DNA from 3 places in the Rahnella aceris genome. Region 2 is predicted to be linked to each of the others. Evidence: predicted binding sites of a transcription regulator. Region 2 holds the regulator's gene; each other region holds the start of a gene.
The links. Region 2 encodes PurR, which represses purine synthesis genes. Its sites were predicted from a motif close to CANGCAAACGTTTGCNTG; they were not measured.

Region 1 (3,281 bases), 580 kb from region 2:
AGTCAGCGAATAATCAACGTCGGGATGACCACGTTTTTTATCGCAGATATCCATCTTTGCGCACAGGAACCGGCAATCACTGCCGGTTTTCTGCGTTTTCTACGTGAAGATGCGCCGCAGGCCGACGCCCTGTACATTCTCGGTGACCTGTTCGAAGCCTGGATTGGCGATGATGATCCGCAGCCGCTTCACGCTGAAATCTCGGCGGCCCTAAATCAGTTACACCAGCAAGGTGTGCCCTGCTTCTTCATTCACGGCAACCGCGATTTTCTGCTCGGCAGACGTTTCGCCCGCGACAGCCTGATGACGTTGCTGCCGGAGAAAAAAGTGCTGGAACTGTATGGCCGCCGCGTCCTGATCCTGCACGGTGACACGCTGTGCACCGACGATGTCGCGTATCAGAACTTCCGCAAAAAAGTCCACAATCCGCTGATCCAGAAACTGTTCCTGATGCTGCCGCTGAAATGGCGACTGGGCATTGCTGCCAGAATGCGCGCCAACAGCAAGGCGTCGAATCAGGGCAAATCACTGGAAATTATGGATGTGAACCCGCAGGCGGTGGTCAGCGAAATGCAGATGGCAGGCGTGGAGTGGATGATTCACGGTCACACCCATCGTCCGGCAATTCACGATGTGCCGCTGGAAAATAAAACCGGCCACCGCGTGGTACTCGGCGCATGGCACGAAGAAGGCTCGATGGTGAAAGTCACCGCCGATAACGTCGAGCTGATCAGCTTCCCGTTTTGAGTCACCTCAAAGTTACCCAAAATAATTTGAGTTGCTGGAAGGCGACAAGCTCATGAATCCCTGGGAGCTTAGCTGACTAAGTGACCGGGGTGAATGAGTGCAGTCAACGCATCAGCAGCCCGAAGTATGAAGGGTAACGGGTACGCCTGAATGGAAGCGGAATTGTTCGTCCGGCGTGAGGACCAGTTCCGCTTCAATCCTGCCAAACTCCTCTACCCGCTCACTGATATCCGTTCCGGCATATTGCTCCGCCAGCGCCAGATAATCGGCAAAATGCCGTGATTCTGAACGCAGCAATGAGGTGTAAAAACGCGACAAGGTTTCGTCGAGATGCGGCGCAATTTTGGCAAAACGCTCACAGGATCGCGCTTCGATGTACGCCCCGATAATCAGCCGGTCGACCAGAATATTCAGATCATCGTGATGACGGGTATGTTTGATCATACCGCTGGCGTAGCGCGAGGGGGAAAGCTGGGTATAAGTAATATTGCGCTTTTGCATGATTTCCACCACTTGTTCGAAGTGATGAAGCTCTTCACGCGCCAGACGCGCCGCACAAAACAGCAGCTCGGTGCGATCCAGATATTTGGTCATCAGGCTCATCGCCGTGGCCGCCGCTTTCTTTTCACAGTTAGCGTGGTCGATCAGCATCACCGTCTGATTTTCCAGCGCCACATCCACCCACAGAGCGGGTGTTTCACAGTGAAGAAAATCATAAATCGGTGCCAGTAAAGCCTGCGTCATAAATCAGTTTCCAATGAAGTTTGTCATTAATATATTGGTTTGGATTATACAAATCTGCCGCCAACTTCTCATCAAAAATGCGCCGTTTTCCGGCGACGCAACCGTTTTCCTCCCTCACGGAGCGTGCTATCATTTGCGCCCTCGCAGTTTCTATTTCCGAATCACAGGAGCTTTACAGACATGTCATCCAACGTTACCCCGGCAAAAATCGCCATCGTTATGGGGTCTAAAAGTGACTGGGCGACCATGCAGTTCGCCGCCGACGTCCTCACAACGCTGAATATTCCTTTCCATGTCGATATCGTCTCCGCTCACCGTACGCCGGACAAATTGTTTACTTTCGCTGAGCAGGCTTCCGCTAACGGTTTTGATGTGATCATCGCGGGTGCCGGTGGCGCAGCGCATTTACCGGGCATGCTGGCGGCGAAAACGCTGGTGCCGGTGCTGGGCGTGCCGGTGCAAAGTGCTGCACTCAGTGGCATCGACAGTCTCTATTCCATTGTGCAAATGCCGCGTGGTATTCCGGTCGGTACGCTGGCGATTGGTAAAGCCGGTGCCGCAAACGCCGCATTGCTGGCGGCACAGATTCTTGCACTGCACGATGCTGAGATTGCCAAAAACCTGGCCGCGTGGCGCACCGCACAAACTGACGAAGTGCTGAATAATCCCGACCCGCGGGAGGAAGCATGAAACCGGTTTGCGTACTCGGAAACGGCCAGTTAGGCCGAATGCTGCGTCAGGCCGGTGAACCGCTGGGCATCGCCGTCTATCCTGTCGGCCTTGATGCTGAACCGGAAGCCGTGCCGTATCAGCAAAGCGTGATCACCGCTGAAATCGAACGCTGGCCGGAAACGGCACTGACCCGCGAACTGGCGACGCACAATGCGTTCGTTAACCGCGACATTTTCCCGCGTCTGGCCGATCGCCTGACGCAAAAACAGTTGCTCGACCAGCTCGGTCTGGCGACTGCGCCGTGGCAATTGCTGGCCGATGCCGCCGAATGGCCGCAGGTATTCTCCCGGCTTGGCCAACTGGCGATTGTGAAACGTCGCGTCGGCGGGTACGACGGCCGGGGTCAGTGGCGTCTGCGTTCTGGTGAAGAAAATACGCTGCCGCAGGATTGCTATGGCGAATGCATCGTTGAGCAGGGTATCAACTTCTCCGGTGAAGTTTCGCTGGTGGGCGCGCGCGGTCACGATGGTAAAACCGTGTTTTATCCGCTGACCCATAACCTGCATCAGGACGGCATTCTGCGCACCAGTGTTGTGCTGCCGCAGCCGGATGCCGCCCTGCAACAGCAGGCAGAAAACATGCTGTCGGCGATCATGAACGAACTGAATTATGTCGGCGTGATGGCAATGGAGTGTTTCGTGGTCAGCGAAGGTTTGCTGATCAATGAGCTGGCACCGCGTGTGCATAACAGCGGGCACTGGACACAGAACGGCGCCTCTTACAGTCAGTTTGAAATGCATCTGCGCGCCATCCTTGGTCTGCCGCTGCCGAAACCGGTGGTGAGCACACCGTCAGTGATGGTGAATCTGATTGGCACGGATGTGTCAGAAAAATGGCTGAGCCTGCCGCTGGTCAATCTGCACTGGTACGAGAAAGACGTGCGTCCGGGTCGTAAAGTCGGACACCTGAATCTCAACGACGCCAGCGTCCGCCTGCTGAAAGACAATCTCAACGCACTGGTCCCGATGCTGCCGGAAGAATACGCCAGCGGGATTGAATGGGCAGTTGAAAAGCTTTGATTTGATCGGCTCCCTCCCCTGCGAAGGGGAGGGTTGGGG
Region 2 (3,281 bases):
AATGGCTTCCCAGTCAAAATGATTGAGTACCCACGCACCAAGTAATGGTGCCAGTGCCGGAGAAAGAGCCACTAACGGCATAATGCTGGCGAAGGTTTTTTTCGCCACATCGGCAGAGAAACGGTCAACAACGATTGCCTGCCAGGTGACTGCGGCGGCACAAACGCCCATCGCCTGTAAGAAGCGCAGGGCCAGAAGGGCGCGTACATTCTCAACCCAGATAACGCCCAGACAACCGACCGCAAACAGTGTCAGACCAAGAAGCAATACCGGTTTACGGCCGATCCTGTCTGACAACGGCCCCCATAACAACTGACCGAGAGCAAATCCGCCGAGAAAAATGCTCAGACTTGCGCTGATCATCCCGGGGCTGGTCATCAGACTGGTTTGCATGGCGCTGAACGCAGGCAGATACATATCAGTGGCTAAAAAGCCCAGCATGCTCAGTCCCGCGAGATAGAGCATAAATCCAAAGGAGGGTTTCATTATCGTCTCATTAATTTATTTATTGCAGATGATGTGATGCAGATTACATACCGGAGGCGGAGTTTAACGCTTTGATAACAGGCTTGTGAAACGCTAATATTTGCACTCTGCTATCAAAAATATTGAAGGCTGAATTATGTGGTCAGAATACGCCCTTGAAGTGGTAGATGCCGTGGCAAGAACAGGTAGTTTTAGTGCGGCAGCGCAAGATTTGCACCGCGTACCTTCTGCTATCAGCTATACCGTCCGTCAGCTTGAGCAGTGGCTGGCCGTGCCGTTGTTTGAACGTCGCCATCGTGACGTGGTACTGACGCCTGCGGGAAAGGTTTTTGTCGATGAAGCGCGGATTCTGACAAAAAAAATGATAGCCACGCGCCGGCAGTGTCAGCAGGTGGCGAACGGCTGGCGCGGCGAATTACGTGTGGCGGTTGACCGGATTGTAAAACCCGCACGGACACGGCGTCTGGTGCTCGATTTCTACCGCCATTTTGCGGACACCGAACTCATTATTCACTCAGAAGTGTTTAATGGTGTCTGGGATGCGCTGGTTGACGGGCGGGCAGACGTGGCGATCGGTGCTACACGCGCGATACCGGTTGGCGGGGGCTTCAGTTTTCGTGACATGGGATTTATGGACTGGCATTGCGTCGTCAGCCCGCAACATCCGCTGGCTCAGTTATCCGGCGCGCTGAATGATGATGAGTTGCGGCCTTATCCTGCACTCTGTCTGGAAGACACCTCCCGGACATTGCCTAAGCGGGATACATGGACGCTTGATAACCAGCGGCGGCTGGTCGTGCCAGACTGGACCTGTGCGCTGGAATGCCTGACCGAAGGCTTATGCGTGGGTATGATGCCGGTTCATCGCGTCACGCCGTGGATAGAACAGAAAAAGTTGCAGGTGCTGACGCTGGAAAATACGTTTCCCGACAGCCCGTGTTGCCTGACGTGGGATCAAAGCAATCCGTCACCCTCGCTGGCCTGGTTGCTGGAATATATGGGCGATACAGAAACCATGAATCAGGAATGGCTGCGTGATTAGAAAAAAACGCCTGCATCTGCAGGCGTTCGATATCTGTTAACGGCGGTAATCGCGGTACGGACCATCGGCTACGGAACGGCGTTCGACCAGTTTCGGATGCACCTCAATGGTCTGAGACTCTTCACGCTTACTGACAATTCTGTCCAGCAACATGGTAAAGGCCATTTCACCCAGACGTTCTTTCGGCTGATGCACGGTTGTCAGCGCGGGGGAGAAGTAACGGGCGTTACGCACATTGTCGTAACCGATCACGGAAATATCCTGAGGAACGCGCAGGCCCAGTTCGTCTGCGGCACAGATTGCGCCCATTGCCATCACATCGCCACCACAGAATACGGCAGTCGGGCGGTGCTTCTGCATCAGAATTTTATGCATCGCCTGATAGCCCGATTCCGGCTCGAAATCGCCCTGAACCACCCATTCGTCACGCAGCGGAATATTGGCTTCAGTCAGTGCTTTCACAAAACCCTGGAAGCGGCCACCGCCGGTATTACGTGCCAGTTGGCCCGGGATCACCCCAATATCACGATGACCGCGTTCAATCAGATAACGCCCGGCCATGTAACCCCCTTCGAAAGCATTATCAATAATGCTGTCGGTGAAGTTCTTACGCGCTTCGCCCCAGTCCATGACCACCATTGGGATCGAACGGTGCTCCTCGAGCATATTGAGCAACTCATCAGGATATTCCGCGCACATCACCAGCAAGCCATCGACGCGTTTTTGCGCCAGCATTTGCAGGTAGGCTTGTTGTTTTTCCAGATTATTATGCGAGTTACACAAAATCAGCGTATAGCCTTTGGAGAAGCAGCTGTTTTCTACGGCTTCAATCACTTCGGCAAAATAGGGCGCTTCGCTGGAGGTGGCAAGCAGACCGATCGTTTTGGTGTTATTGACCTTCAGACTGCGGGCTACAGCACTCGGCGAGTAATGTAACTCTTTGATTGCAAGGAGAACCGCTTCTTTGGTTTCTTCGGCGACGAAACGTGTTTTATTGATGACGTGCGACACGGTTGTAGTGGAAACGCCAGCGCGCTTTGCGACATCTTTAATCGTTGCCATGTAAACAATGACTCCTGAACTCACGTGTTTCAGCACGTTAGCATTATGTTAATCGTTTGCTTGCGTGGATCTCACTGCTGGCTTCTAAAAGGGCAGTGAAATCGTTGGGTGGATTCTTCAGAATGAGGCGTGAAATGCTCTCGGGTGAAATCAACCGGCACACAGGCGTGTTAACCGACAATTTTCTCTTATAATGCAGGAAAGTGGAAGTAAAATTCTCAGGGATACATTGTCATTCAGCACAAGATTTTAAATGTTAATTATGCGAAAATGCGTTGGCACACAATTAGTGTGGCTTAAAAAATGCCACAATTTGATCCGAAAGGGGGGTTTGATGGACAGCAACCTGAAATTATCGTTGATCACCACGGTATGCGCTTTGCTTATGATTATCGCTTTCAGTTTCACTGCGGTGATGAACTGATTCAGTAAGTGATCCGCCATAAAAAAGGGCGATTCCTGTTACAGGAATCGCCCTTTTCAATTTTACGCAGTGGCCGTTACCGCCGATACTCTTCCCTGCAGAAACTCTTCGTTAAATGCTATTCAATGGCTGATTAGCGAAACTTCAGACTTAACGAATTGTTTATTATCGGATCGTTTTCGGCGTCATTACCCGGCGTGCACCCACATAATGATCTTGCCAGTAATCGTCGCCGAGAGAGGTGATTTTAATGTCTTCGCCCGTTCT
Region 3 (3,281 bases), 570 kb from region 2:
GATGCACCAATCACACCATAAAGCAGCAATGAAACGCCGCCCATCACCGGTACCGGCACAGCCTGGATGGCTGCCGCCAGTTTGCCGATACAGGAAAGCAGAATAGCCAGAATGGCCGCGCCGCCAATAACCCAGGTGCTGTATACCTTGGTGATGGCCATGACGCCGATGTTTTCACCGTACGTGGTATTTGGCGTTGAGCCGAAGAAACCGGACAACACGGTCGACAAACCGTTTGCCAGCATCGAACGGTGCAGGCCCGGATCACGCAGTAAATCTTTCTTCACAATGTTTGCCGTCACAACCAGATGCCCGACGTGTTCGGCAATAACCACCAGCGCCGCAGGCAGGATCGTGAGGATGGCGACCCATTCAAAACGTGGCGTATAGAAGGTTGGCAGCGCGAACCAGTGCGCATTCTCGATCGTTGAGACATCCACCACCCCCATAAAGAACGACAGTGCATAACCCACCAGCACGCCGATCAGGATCGGGATAATCGCCAGGAAACCACGGAACAGCACGGACCCCAGAATGGTCACAGACAGTGTCACCAGCGAAATGGTAATGGTGGTGGAATCCACCGCCGCGCCCTCGGCAGGTAACAGACCCGCCATATTCGCCGCCACGCCCGCCAGTTCCAGTCCGATGACGGCAACGATTGCGCCCATCGCCGCAGGCGGGAATATCACGTTAATCCAGCCAATTCCGGCTTTCTTAACAATCAGCGCCACCAGGCAGAACAACAGCCCGCAGGCAATAAAACCACCGAGCGCCACCTCATACCCCATCGGTAACAGCAACAGCACCGGGGAAATAAACGCGAAGCTCGAGCCAAGGTAAGCCGGTATTTTCCCTTTACAGACAAATAAATACAGCAAAGTCCCTATGCCATTGAACAGCAGCACCGTTGCCGGGTTGATCTTAAACAGAATGGGCACCAGGACGGTGGCACCAAACATGGCAAACAGATGCTGGAAACTCAGGGGAATCGTCTGCAGCAATGGCGGACGTTCGCTTACCCCGATGACACGACGGGTCATGAATGTGATCCTCTCAATGGTGTGATGTTGTATATGACGAGCAAAAAAAAGCCGACTGATTAGTCGGCTAAACGCTTATTTATTTCGTACCAAATATCTTGTCGCCCGCATCGCCGAGCCCCGGGATGATGTAGCCTTTATCGTTGAGTCCCTGATCCACCGAGGCGGTGTACAACTCAACGTCCGGGTGTGCGGCTTCGAGAGCGGCGATCCCTTCAGGCGCGGCAACCAGCACCAGCACTTTAATGCTCTGGCAGCCGGCTTTTTTCAGCAGGTCGATGGTGGCAATCATAGACCCCCCCGTCGCCAGCATCGGATCAACCACCAGTGCCAGACGTTCTTCAATGTTAGAAACCAGTTTCTGAAAATACGGCACAGGCTTGAGGGTTTCTTCATCACGGTACACGCCGACCACACTGATACGCGCACTCGGAACGTGTTCCAGTACGCCTTCCATCATGCCCAGACCGGCACGCAGGATAGGCACTACGGTAATTTTCTTGCCTTTAATCTGATCGATTTCAACCGGGCCATTCCAGCCTTCGATCGTCACTTTTTCAGTTTCTAAATCAGCAGTCGCTTCATACGTCAGCAGACTTCCCACCTCAGAAGCCAGTTCGCGAAAACGTTTCGTGCTGATGTCGTTTTCACGCATCAGGCCCAGCTTGTGTTTCACCAGCGGGTGTTTCACCTCGACGATCTTCATTATTTATTCTCCTAAGGTGGTTGAGCTGCAAAAAAAAATCGCGAGATTATAACGCCATTTTTTTTGAACGCCATACCAAATAGCCTGATCTGGATCATCAGTAACCCGGTTAGAGTATAGACAGCCTAAAACTCATCATCGAATAAGGCGCTCGCAAACGTTTGCTTCCACTGTTAGAATTGCCCCGCTTTATTCTTCAACCACCAACCCAAACCGCCGTGGGGACTTCGCAGTGACCGACAAAACCTCTCTCAGCTATAAAGACGCAGGCGTAGATATCGATGCCGGTAACGCATTGGTAGACCGCATTAAAGGTGTAGTAAAACAGACTCGCCGCCCTGAAGTGATGGGTGGACTGGGCGGTTTTGGTGCCCTCTGCGCGCTGCCGCAAAAATATCGTGAACCCGTACTGGTTTCGGGTACCGACGGCGTTGGCACCAAGCTGCGTCTGGCGATGGATTTGAAACGCCATGATACTATCGGTATCGATCTGGTCGCGATGTGCGTCAACGATTTAATCGTTCAGGGCGCTGAACCGCTGTTCTTCCTCGACTATTACGCCACCGGCAAACTGGACGTCGATACTGCCGCCAGCGTGATCACCGGTATCGCAGAAGGCTGTAAACAGTCTGGCTGTGCGTTAGTCGGTGGTGAAACCGCTGAAATGCCGGGCATGTATCACGGCGAAGATTACGACGTGGCAGGCTTCTGCGTGGGTGTGGTGGAAAAATCAGAAATCATCGACGGCAGCAAAGTGGCTGACGGGGATGTGCTGATCGGCCTGGCCGCCAGTGGCCCGCATTCCAACGGTTATTCTCTGGTGCGCAAAATTCTGGAAGTCAGTAAGACTGACCCGGAAACCACCGATCTGGCAGGCAAACCGCTGGCCGATCACCTGCTCGCACCAACCAAAATTTACGTGAAATCGATTCTGAACCTGATCGAAAACGTGGATGTTCACGGCATCGTCCATCTGACCGGTGGCGGCTTCTGGGAAAATATCCCACGTGTATTGCCGGACAACACGCAGGTGATTATCGACGAATCAAGCTGGCAGTGGCCGGATGTCTTCACCTGGCTGCAAACCGCCGGTAATGTCAGCCGTCACGAAATGTACCGCACCTTTAACTGTGGTGTGGGCATGCTGGTGGCACTTCCGGCAGAACTGGCCGATCAGGCGATTGCATTACTGAACGATAATGGCGAAAAAGCGTGGAAAATTGGCTACATTAAAGCCTCTGACTCCGCTGAACGCGTGGTTATTGAATAAAACCAGTAAATCAACTGACTGAAGACGGGTAGCAAAATGAAAAGGATTGTGGTTCTGGTATCGGGCGAGGGGAGCAATTTACAGGCCCTGATTGATGCCTGCCAGCAGGGACGAATTAACGCAACACTCAGTGCGGTCTTCAGCAATAAAGCAGCTGCATACGGGCTTGAAAGAGCCCGTTTAGCCGGTATTCCCGCGCATGCACTGGATGTTAAGGCTTACCGGGACCGGGCGGAATTTGACGTTGCACTGGCGGATGCCA

Region 1: purE (5-(carboxyamino)imidazole ribonucleotide mutase) is a predicted target of PurR. The motif match lies at 1,586-1,603, and genes of this name have one in related genera.
Region 3: purM (phosphoribosylformylglycinamidine cyclo-ligase) is a predicted target of PurR. The motif match lies at 1,900-1,917, and genes of this name have one in related genera.

Annotation. Positions count from the first base shown of each region.
Region 1 covers NZ_JAADJV010000001.1:2,477,605-2,480,885, forward strand. The annotation lists gene ppiB (peptidylprolyl isomerase B) at 1-13, shown strand, start outside; gene lpxH (UDP-2,3-diacylglucosamine diphosphatase) at 25-747, shown strand; gene miaE (tRNA-(ms[2]io[6]A)-hydroxylase) at 859-1,491, opposite strand; gene purE (5-(carboxyamino)imidazole ribonucleotide mutase) at 1,672-2,181, shown strand; gene purK (5-(carboxyamino)imidazole ribonucleotide synthase) at 2,178-3,242, shown strand.
Region 2 covers NZ_JAADJV010000001.1:1,893,097-1,896,377, reverse strand. The annotation lists gene punC (purine nucleoside transporter PunC) at 1-486, opposite strand, end outside; gene punR (DNA-binding transcriptional activator PunR) at 623-1,528, shown strand; gene purR (HTH-type transcriptional repressor PurR) at 1,565-2,590, opposite strand; gene cydH (cytochrome bd-I oxidase subunit CydH) at 2,844-3,014, shown strand; gene GW591_RS08545 (C40 family peptidase) at 3,180-3,281, opposite strand, start outside.
Region 3 covers NZ_JAADJV010000001.1:2,459,145-2,462,425, forward strand. The annotation lists gene uraA (uracil permease) at 1-1,043, opposite strand, end outside; gene upp (uracil phosphoribosyltransferase) at 1,123-1,749, opposite strand; gene purM (phosphoribosylformylglycinamidine cyclo-ligase) at 1,982-3,019, shown strand; gene purN (phosphoribosylglycinamide formyltransferase) at 3,056-3,281, shown strand, end outside.